DNA from 3 places in the Streptomyces sp. NPDC032721 genome. Region 1 is predicted to be linked to each of the others. Evidence: riboswitches for the same ligand, from Rfam matches in the RefSeq annotation. Region 1 holds a riboswitch; each other region holds the start of a gene.
What was found. Region 1 has a riboswitch for cobalamin ahead of ACZ5PB_RS32255 (ribonucleoside-diphosphate reductase subunit alpha). Riboswitches for the same ligand answer to the same signal wherever they lie in the genome.

Region 2: it holds a riboswitch for cobalamin, as region 1 does, so the genes downstream of both, cobN (cobaltochelatase subunit CobN) here and ACZ5PB_RS32255 (ribonucleoside-diphosphate reductase subunit alpha) in region 1, are expected to answer to the same signal.
Region 3: it holds a riboswitch for cobalamin, as region 1 does, so the genes downstream of both, ACZ5PB_RS30815 (CbtB domain-containing protein) here and ACZ5PB_RS32255 (ribonucleoside-diphosphate reductase subunit alpha) in region 1, are expected to answer to the same signal.

What each region holds. Positions count from the first base shown of each region.
Region 1 covers NZ_JBVIMX010000018.1:141,027-144,291, forward strand. The annotation lists gene ACZ5PB_RS32255 (ribonucleoside-diphosphate reductase subunit alpha) at 1-1,287, opposite strand, end outside; cobalamin riboswitch at 1,429-1,553, opposite strand; gene ACZ5PB_RS32260 (GNAT family N-acetyltransferase) at 1,629-2,129, opposite strand; gene ACZ5PB_RS32265 (YbdD/YjiX family protein) at 2,244-2,462, opposite strand; gene ACZ5PB_RS32270 (carbon starvation CstA family protein) at 2,459-3,265, opposite strand, start outside.
Region 2 covers NZ_JBVIMX010000005.1:296,383-299,647, reverse strand. The annotation lists gene ACZ5PB_RS13555 (precorrin-8X methylmutase) at 1-357, opposite strand, end outside; gene cobG (precorrin-3B synthase) at 463-1,806, opposite strand; cobalamin riboswitch at 1,863-2,012, shown strand; gene cobN (cobaltochelatase subunit CobN) at 2,075-3,265, shown strand, end outside.
Region 3 covers NZ_JBVIMX010000017.1:28,208-31,472, forward strand. The annotation lists gene ACZ5PB_RS30805 (GAF domain-containing protein) at 1-51, shown strand, start outside; gene ACZ5PB_RS30810 (GAF and ANTAR domain-containing protein) at 111-893, shown strand; cobalamin riboswitch at 1,206-1,362, shown strand; gene ACZ5PB_RS30815 (CbtB domain-containing protein) at 1,397-1,618, shown strand; gene ACZ5PB_RS30820 (CbtA family protein) at 1,636-2,454, shown strand; gene ACZ5PB_RS30825 (class F sortase) at 2,409-3,095, opposite strand; gene ACZ5PB_RS30830 (hypothetical protein) at 3,148-3,265, opposite strand, start outside.

The DNA.
Region 1 (3,265 bases):
CTCCGCCGTCTGGTTGGCGGTGCGGTTGGAGGCGTCCTTGAAGGTCATCCAGCCGTTGCCGGTCTGCGCGAGGGTGCGCATCATGCGGCCGTACAGCTCACGGGCCGGCATGGACTTCTTGGCCAGGCCCGCGGCTTCGGCCTTGCGGTAGGCGGCGTCGAAGTCGTCGCCCCACAGGTCGACGAGCTCGGGGACGTCGGCGGGGGAGAAGAGCGACCACTGGCCGTCCTGGTCCACGCGGCGCATGAACTCGTCCGGGATCCAGTGGGCGAGGTTCAGGTTGTGGGTGCGGCGGGCGTCCTCGCCGGTGTTGTCGCGGAGCTCCAGGAACTCCTCGATGTCCGCGTGCCAGGTCTCCAGGTAGACGGCTGCCGCACCCTTGCGGCGACCGCCCTGGTTGACGGCCGCGACGGAGGCGTCGAGCGTCTTCAGGAACGGCACGATGCCGTTGGAGTGGCCGTTGGTGCCGCGGATCAGGGAGCCGCGGGCGCGGATGCGCGAGTACGAGAGACCGATGCCGCCCGCGTGCTTGGAGAGGCGCGCGACCTGGTGGTAGCGGTCGTAGATCGAGTCCAGCTCGTCCATCGGGGAGTCGAGGAGGTAGCAGGACGACATCTGGGGGTGGCGGGTGCCGGAGTTGAAGAGAGTGGGGGAGGAGGGGAGGTAGTCCAGACGGCTCATCAGCCGGTAGAGCGAGGCGACCTCGGCGAGAGCCCGCTCGCTGTCGTCCTCGGCGAGGCCGGAGGCCACCCGCAGCATGAAGTGCTGCGGGGTCTCGATGACCTGGCGGGTGAGGGGGTGCCGGAGCAGGTAGCGGCTGTAGACCGTGCGCAGGCCGAAGTACTCGAAGCGGTCGTCGCCGTCGAGGTCGACCAGCTCGTCGAGGGCCGCCGCGTGCTTCGCGACGAAGTCGGCCGTACGGTCCGCGATGAGCCCTTCGCGGTGGCCGACGGCGACGGACTCGGAGAAGCAGCCGACGCCCTGGGTGGCTGCTTCGTCCCGGATCGTACGGGCGAGGAGGCGGGCGGCGAGGCGGGAGTACGCCGGGTCCTCGGAGATGAGTCCGGCGGCGGACTCGGTGGCGAGCTCGCGGAGTTCGGCGGCGTCCGAGCGTGCGTTGCGCCCGCGCAGGGCGGCGGCGGCGACCCGGCCGGGGTCGGTGTCGGTGAGGTCGGCGGTGAGGTCGGTCAGGGTGCGCAGGAGGGCGGTGCCGGGGGCGTCCTGCTGGTCCTGGCCGAGGTGCTGACTCTGCTCGGCGGTGGCCGGGTCGACTGGCGCGATGGTCACGTGGGGGCTCTCCCTCGCTCGGCGCCGCGCCTGCGGGGGAAGAGGGCGCACGGGCGCACGGGACCCCGGAAAGGGGCACGCGTCACCTGGCGTCCACTGGCCCTACCGCGAGGCCCGGACGTATCGGTGTCCGGATCGGTCGAGCCGGACTCGCTGTCGGCAGGTCCTCGGACTTTGACGGTGCGCAAAAGCGCACATGACACACCGTTGCGGGACAGTTCCGGATTCGCACCGGATTCCCCTGCGACGACAGCGAGACGAGCATACATGTGGGGGGTGCGTCGTGGTGCACCCACCACATCTTGTGTCGCGTGCGGTGGCGGTGAAGGGGCGGAAGCGGGCTAGAGCCCCTTCACGTACGTCAAAAGCCCCAGTCCGGGCACCGGTTCCCAGTCCCTTTCGGGTGTCCGTACGAAGCCGAGCCGCTCATAGATCCGGTGTGCGCCGCGCATCGTCGGCTGGGTCGACATCACCAGCCGTACGACCCCCTCCTCGGCCCGTGCGCGGGCGATGCAGGCCCGTACGAGGCTCTCGCCCGCCCCGCGGCCGCGGCCCGCGTGGGCGACCGCCAGCATGCGGAACTCGGCCTCGCCGGGGGAGGCGATGTCCTGGAGGGGGCTGCCCTGGGGTGCGTAGGTGACGGTGCCGATGAGGGTCCCCTCGGAGTCGACGGCCACGAGCAGTTCCGCCTGCTCGGCCCGGGAGGCGGCGTCGCGCAGCGTGTCGAGGTACGGGTCCCGGGTGCCCCCGGAGAGGAGGCCGTCGTCGAGGTAGGCGCGGGCGGTGATGTCGCCCACTTCGGTGTGTTCGGCGGGGTCGGCGGGCCGGATGTGAATGTCCATGCCGGTGAGTGTGCAACGCGAAGGCCCGGTGTCCCACTCCGTTTTCGCGGAGCGGAACACCGGGCCTTCACCCTTGCGGGAGGTGCCTCGGCGAGGTGCCTCGGCGGCAGGGCCTCAGCAGCAGCGGAAGCCCTCCCTGGGGTCGCCCTCGCGGGCGTCCATGCGCTTGCGTTCGAAGGCGCGGCGGGTCAGTACCCGGGCGTGCGGATCGTGCGCTCTGGCGTGTGCGACATACCGGTCGTACGCGGCTTCGCCGGTCACCTCGCGCACGTACCAGCGCAGTCGGCCCAGCCCGTGGCGCACCGCTGCCACGGTCCGGCCGGTGGCGGTCATGCCTTCTTCTCCCCGCCCTCGCGCGGCCTGCCCTCCGGGCCGATGCCGGCCGCGACCAGCTCCGCCTTCTCCTCCTTGGTGGCGATGAGCGAGGCGGGGGCGACGATCTTCGACTCGACGTAGGGGGTTTCGCTGAGCGTGACGCCCGCCGGGTTGCGGATCGCCTTCAGGCAGGCGCGGCAGGCCTCGAAGAGGACCACGACGATCAGCACGGCGAAGAGGATCGAAAGGATGCCGTCCACCGTGGAGTTGGTGACGATGGTCTCCATCTGGTCGCGGTTCTTGGCGAGTCCGACCTTGTCGAGTCCCTTGTCGAGGGCGGTCTGGTAGACGTCGCGCTGGGCGAAGAAGCCCACCTTCGGATCGGCGGAGAAGATCTTCTGCCAGCTCGCGGTGAGCGTGACCGCGACGTCCCAGAGCAGCGGAACGGCCGTCACCCAGGCGTACTTGAGCCGCCCGGACTTGATGAGGAGCGTGGTGCAGACGGCGAGCGCGACGGCGGCCAGGAGCTGGTTGGCGATTCCGAACAGCGGGAAGAGCTGGTTGATGCCGCCGAGCGGGTCGTGCACGCCGACCCACAGGAAGTACCCCCAGGCGACGACGACGATCGCGCTGGCGATCCAGACGCCGGGCTTCCAGCTTACGTTCTTGAACGGCTTGTAGACGTTGCCCAGCATGTCCTGGAGCATGAACCGGCCGACCCGGGTGCCCGCGTCGAGCGTCGTCAGGATGAACAGCGCCTCGAACATGATGGCGAAGTGGTACCAGAAGGCCTTCATCGCGGCGCCGCCGAAGGCCGCCGA
Region 2 (3,265 bases), on a different contig from region 1:
CATCGCCGCCGCGCTGCGGGTCGTCCCGAGCTCCTTGGCGAGATCCGGCACCGACGGGTCGGACAGCGTGCACACCACGTCGTTGTCGGCGGGCAGCCGCTTGCGGGTGACTCCGCTGGCCACCATCTGCACGTCGCACAGGATCGGGGCGCCGGAGCGCAGCGCCGCCCGAGCACTGGCGACCACGTTCGGGCTGAACGCCAGGTCGCGCACCAGGTCGACCATGCCGCAGGCGTGGATCATACGGACCGCGACCTGGCTGACGTCGGCGGGCAGACCCGCCAGATCCGCCTCGGCGCGGATCGTGGCGAAGGACTGGCGGTAGATCGCCGGTCCGTCCTTCTCGTACTGATGCACTGTGCTGTCGCTCTCTTCTGCGGGCGTGAGATGGGGAGTTGAGTGGTTGTCGTGGGTACGGGGAAGTCGTGGGCAGGGGGGATGCGGAGGAACGGGGCGAGCGTGTCAGGCGTGCTGCCCGCGTGCGGCGGCCACCGCGCCGGACAGTGCGGGCGAACCGTCGGGGACGGTCACCGGGGCGTCCGCGACCCCGCCGCGTACGACGGAGATCCGATGCCCCTCGGGGGTGGCGACCACATCGACCCAGTCGCCGTGCGGATGCCCGCACCTGCGCGAGCACCCCGACCAGTGCACGGGCAGCGCACCCACCGGACCGGCCACGGCCGCGGCCGTCGCCCGTACGTCGGACAGCGACTTCGCGCAGCCGGGCTGCCCGATGCAGGCCCCGACCCCGCTCCAGGGCGACCGGTCACGGGTGATCAGACCGGCCGCGTCCAGCGCGTCCAGCAGCCCGTCCGCCTCCTGCCGTGCCACGCCGGGGACGACGACCCCGCGCCACGGCGTCAGCCGCAGGGTGCCGTCACCGTGCCGCCCGGCGGTGTCCGCGAGCAGCCGCCACTGCGCTGCGGTGATACGTCCCAGGGGTACGCCGACGGACAGCGCGGCACCGGGCCCGGCCGCGCCCGTGACGACACCGAAGCGCGGGGCGGCGGCCTCGGCGGGCCGGGGCGGGCCCGCGACACGCGTGGCCTCGACACCGGCCGCACCCAGCTCCCGTACGACCGCGTCCAGGAGCGGATCGGCACCGTCCGCGAGGTCGGCCACCCGCCACACCCCCGCGTCCCGCGCCCGCTCCAGGAAGGTCTCGGCCGCGACGAGCGCCGCCCGCGCCGCTTGCGCGTCCGGCACCCGTACGGCATCGGCCGCCGTACCGATCCGCAGCACGGCCCGGCCGCCGGAGTGCGCGAGCAGCGTCACGTCGGCGCCCAGCGCGTCCACATCGCCCCGGCCGTCGTCGAGCGCGAACAGGAACCGGCCCGAGAGCCGCGTCGCCCGCTCGCTGCCGCACAGCAGCGCGTCCAGCTCGGCCAGCCACCGGCCGACGTCCCCCGCGCCCAGGCCGTCGAGCCCGGACAGCGGCGACGCCACGATGTTGCGTACCCGCTCATGGCGTTCGGACGGCAGCAGCCCCGACTCACCGAGCAGCCCGGCCAGTTCGCCCCCGCAGTCGGAGGGCAGACCGCGGAGCTGGGCATTTCCGCGAGAAGTGAGGTGAATCTCACCATCGCCCAGCCGGTCCGCCAACTCCCCGAGCACCTCGGCCTGTCCCCGGGCGAGCACTCCGCCGGGCAGCCGTACCCGCGCCAGCGCCCCGTCGTCGGCACCGTGCAGCCGCAGGGACCCCGGGCAGGCATCGCCACCGGTCCGCCCGGACCCCGTACCGGAGGCTCCGGGCGGGGTCGGCGAAGTGGCTGGTGGGGGCGGGAACTGGGACATGGCGGCGAGCATACCGACCGACGGGGGACTGCTGTTCGACACTGTGTGCGGTCCCCTTGACCAGGGGCCCTAATATGCCTGGTGGCGGGCGTTCGTGCTCGTCGTCGCCACCGAAGGCGACAGGGGAGGAAGCCCGGTGGAACTCCGGCGCGGTCCCGCCACTGTGAGCCCGGCCACCGCCGGGCGAGTCAGGAACTCCCCTGCCCGAGCCCCGGTTCCCCCGGAGCTCACCACCGACACCGCCCGGGGCGTGGACACCCCGAGGAAGGCACGACGCCGCATGCTCCTGCTCCTGTCGACGTCCGACACCGACCTGCTCAGCGCCCGCTCCTCGAACGGCCCGGTCGGTTACCGCTTCGCCAACCCTTCCCGGCTCGCCCTCACCGACCTGCCCGGGCTCCTCGACGGTGTCGACCTCGTCGTCGTACGCCTGCTGGGCGGGGTCCGCGCCTGGCAGGACGGCCTCGACCAGGTGCTCGCCACGGGCCGGCCCGTCGTCGTCCTCACCGGTGAACAGGCCCCCGACGCCCAGCTGATGGCCGCCTCCACCGTCCCCGTCGGCATCGCGGCCGAGGCGCACGCCTACCTGGCGCACGGTGGCCCCGCCAACCTGGAACAGCTGGCCCGCTTCCTCTCCGACACCGTGCTCCTCACCGGCCACGGCTTCGAGTCGCCCGCCCCCGCCCCCTCCTGGGGCCCGCTGGAGCGCACCGCCCGCGAGGACATCGAGGGCCCGACCGTCGCGGTGCTCTACTACCGCGCCCACCACATGAGCGGCAACACCGCCTTCATCGACGCCCTCTGCGGCGAGATCGAGTCCGCCGGAGCGCGCCCGCTGCCGCTGTACGTGGCCTCCCTGCGCACCCCCGAGCCCGAGCTCATCGAGGAACTGCGCGCCGCCGACGCCATCGTCACCACCGTCCTCGCCGCGGGCGGCACCCGCCCCGCCGAGGCATCGGCAGGCGGCGACGACGAGTCCTGGGACGCGGGCGCCCTCTCCGGCCTCGACGTACCGATCCTCCAGGCGCTCTGCCTGACCTCCTCGCGCGGCGACTGGGAGGACAACGACGAGGGCGTCTCCCCGCTCGACGCCGCCAGCCAGATCGCCGTCCCGGAGTTCGACGGCCGCCTGATCACCGTCCCGTTCTCCTTCAAGGAGATCGACGAGGACGGCCTGCCCGCGTACGTCGCCGACACCGAGCGCGCCGCCCGCGTCGCCGGAATCGCCGTACGCCACGCACGGCTGCGGCACATCCCCAACGCCGAGAAGCGCGTCGCACTCGTGCTCTCCGCGTACCCCACCAAGCACTCCCGCATCGGCAACGCCGTCGGCCTCGACACCCCCGCAAGTGCCGTCGCCCTGCTGCGCCGCCTCCAGGCCGAGGGCTACGACTTCGGTACGGAGGAGGTGCCGGGACTCGTCTCCGGCGAGGGCGACGAGCTGATCTACGCGCTCATCGAGGCGGGCGGC
Region 3 (3,265 bases), on a different contig from region 1:
ACCCCCGACGGGGCCCTGCATGACGGAGACGGCACGGAACAGGCACGATGATCCAGTGGCAGCGCCTCGCGCGGGCCCCCCGACGGCACGACAGATGTGGGTGACAACGCATGGACAGCTCCCGGCGCGAACAGAAGATCGCGACGGCCTTCGTCGAGCTCGCCGACACCCTGGTCGACGACTTCGAGGTGATCGACTTCCTCCAGTGGTCGGCGGCCAGGTGCGTCGAGCTCCTCGATGTGTCCGCTGCCGGGCTGATGCTGGTCGACCAGCGCGGCCAGCTCCAGTGCGTGGCCACCTCCGACGAACGCGCCCAGCTGTTCGACCTGCTGGAGATGCAGTACCTGGAGGGGCCCTGCCAGGACTCCTTCCGCAGCCGTGGCCCGGTCGGGCCGCTCGCGCTGGACGATCCGGCGGTACGGGAGCGCTGGCCGGTCTTCGCGCCGCGCGCCGCCGCGTACGGCTTCCTGTCCACGTACGCGGTCCCGCTGCGCAGCCGCGAGACGGTCATCGGCGCGCTGAACCTCTTCGTCTGCGACCCGGGTGCCGTCCCCGGCGCGCACGACCTGGCGCTGGCCCAGGCGCTGGCGGACACCTCGACCCTCGGCGTCCTCCAGCAGCGCACCCTGCACCACGACGAGCTGGTCGCCGGGCAGCTCCAGTCGGCGCTCTCCGGCCGGATGCGCCTCGACCAGGCCAAGGGGATGGTGGCGGAGCAGTGGGGGATCTCGGTGGACGAGGCGTTCGACGCGCTGCGGGCCCATTCGGTCCGTACCCGGCGGCCGGTGTCGGAGATCGCCACCGAACTGGTCCGGGGAAGCCTTTCCGCGGCGGCGGTCCTTGTCGAGAGCCGAGAGCCGGGGCCGGGGGAAGAGGGGATGAGAGCGAAGTGAGGGGGTTTCCGTCGACACGGTTGACACGAGAGAGGACACCCGGCGCGACTTTGCTGTGACTTTGCGTCAATTACCCTATGGAGAACGGCGCTTGGCCGTTCTACAGTGTTCGTAGGCCCCAGCCCCCGGCCACCAGAGCCGAGTTGGCACTCCAAGAACCTCCCGCACAGACGCCGGGCTTCTCCCGCAGTCCGTGCGCGTGCGGTCGAGGACCAGCCCGGTCGGCGGCTCCGGGGGGAGCGAGCGGCCGACCGGGCCAGGTGCACCCACGCGCCCCTCCCCCGCCTCACCCCGCCCCTCTGTGCGGCATTGACAGTGCACCGCCAGACTGGGACTCTCCCCAGGACAACTCCACAATTCGAGGCGACGGCGAACAGGAACTCCGGTGCGATTCCGGGGCGGTCCCGCCACTGTGACCACACCTGCCCGGGTGCGGAAGCCAGGAACTGACCCGTCGTCCTCCTGCCATGGGGCGTGGAAACCCCAGAAGGAGGCTCCCCCGCATGTCTACGCATGTCCCGCAGGCCGCCGACCAGTCGGCGTCGCTCGCGTCCGCGACCACCCGTACCCGCGACCTGCTGATCCTGGCCGCCGCGGCGATCATCGCCCTCGTCGCGCTCTACGCCGTGTTCATGGACAACGGCCAGATCATCTCCGCGACCGGCGACTACCTGCACGAGTTCTCGCACGACGGCCGGCACCTCTTCGGTGCCCCTTGCCACTGATCGGGGCCGTACGCACCATGAACAACCCCATACTTCCCCTGCTCGGCCGCGCGCTCGCGGCCGGCGGGGCGGCCGGTCTTGCCACCGGCCTGTTCTCCCTGCTGCTCGCCGAGCCGCTGATGGACCGGGCGATCGTCCTCGAAGAGGCCCGCTCGGCGAAGGAGGAGGCCGCCGAGCACGCCCACGGCGCGGCCGCCGGTGCCACCCAGGGGCACGAGGAGCTGTTCTCCCGCTCGGCCCAGCACTTCGGCCTGGTTGTCACGGCGGTGATCGCCGGGCTCGCGCTCGGTGCGCTGTTCGCGGTGGCGTACGCGCTGGTCCACCGCCGTACCGGCTTCCTGGTACGGGCGTGGCCGCGTGCGCTCGCCTTCTGCGCGGCGGCTTTCGTGGCCGTCGCCCTGCTGCCGGGGCTGCGCTACCCGGCGGCGCCGCCCGGGGTCGGTGACTCCTCGACGGTGGCCAACCGGCAGGCGCTGTGGGTGGCCGCGGTGGTCATCGGCATCCTCGGCATGGTCCTGGCGTGGCAGTTGTACGTACGGCTGGCCGGCCGCGCGGAGCCGCTGCGGCACGGGGCGGTGTTCCTGACCGGGGCCGCCACCCTCGCCGTGATGTTCCTGCTGCCCGGCAATCCGGACGAAGTCCCCGTACCGGCCACGCTGTTGTGGGACTTCCGGGTGCTGTCGCTGGGCTCGCAGCTGCTGCTGTGGGCGGTGTTCGCGGCGGTGTTCGGCGGGCTGGGCCTGCGGGCCGCGGCGCGGGCCGCCGAGCGGGCGAAGTCCCCTGCCTCCGCTCAGGACTTGGCGGCGGCGGGCGCTTCGGTGGCGCCGGTCAAGTAGGCGGAGACGACCACGTTGGCCGTGTAGGCGCGGGCTTCGTGGTCGTACGTACCGCCGCAGGTGATCAGGCGCAGTTCCGCGCGTCCGTCCTCGCGGGCTCCGTACACCTTCTTCGCGTCGAACTTCTCCCGGCTGAAGACCTGGACGTCGTCGATGGTGAACTCGGTGACGGAGCCGTCCGCTCCGGTGACCTTGATCTGCTCGCCGGGGCGGGCCGAGCTGAGCCCGTAGAAGACCGCGGGCTTGCTCTTGGTGTCGACGTGCCCCACCAGCAGGGCCGTGCCGCTCGCTCCGGGGCGGGTGCCGTCGCCGAACCAGCCGACGGTGGTGGGCTGTTCGTACGGCGGCGGGTCCACGGCGCCCGAGGCGTCGAGACCCCGGGGGACGACGGGGGCGGCGATGCCGAGCGACGGGATCTCCACCCGCCGGGGCTTCACTCCGGCCACCGGTTCGTGTGCCTCGGGCAGTTCGATCTGCAGCAGCGGGCGTCCCACCGCGGCCACGTCACCGGTGGTCGGGGCGGATATGCCGCCCGGCCCGTCGGTGAGGTCGCGGCCCCACAGCCACAGTCCGAGGAGCAGTACCGCCCAGGCGACGCCGGTGAGCATCCGGCCCTTGCCGGACGCGTGGTCATCGCTCATGTCCGCTCCTCTCCCAGCCCTGTTTCCCGGTCGCGATCGTGCCTGTCGCGCTTCAGTCGGCGGAGGCGCCGCTCCGGCGGCGGCGGACCGAACGTCCGGCGATGGCGACGGCGGCGACACCCGCGAGGCCGAGGCCGATCAGGGTGTGCGGGGTGCCGGGGCCGTCGGTC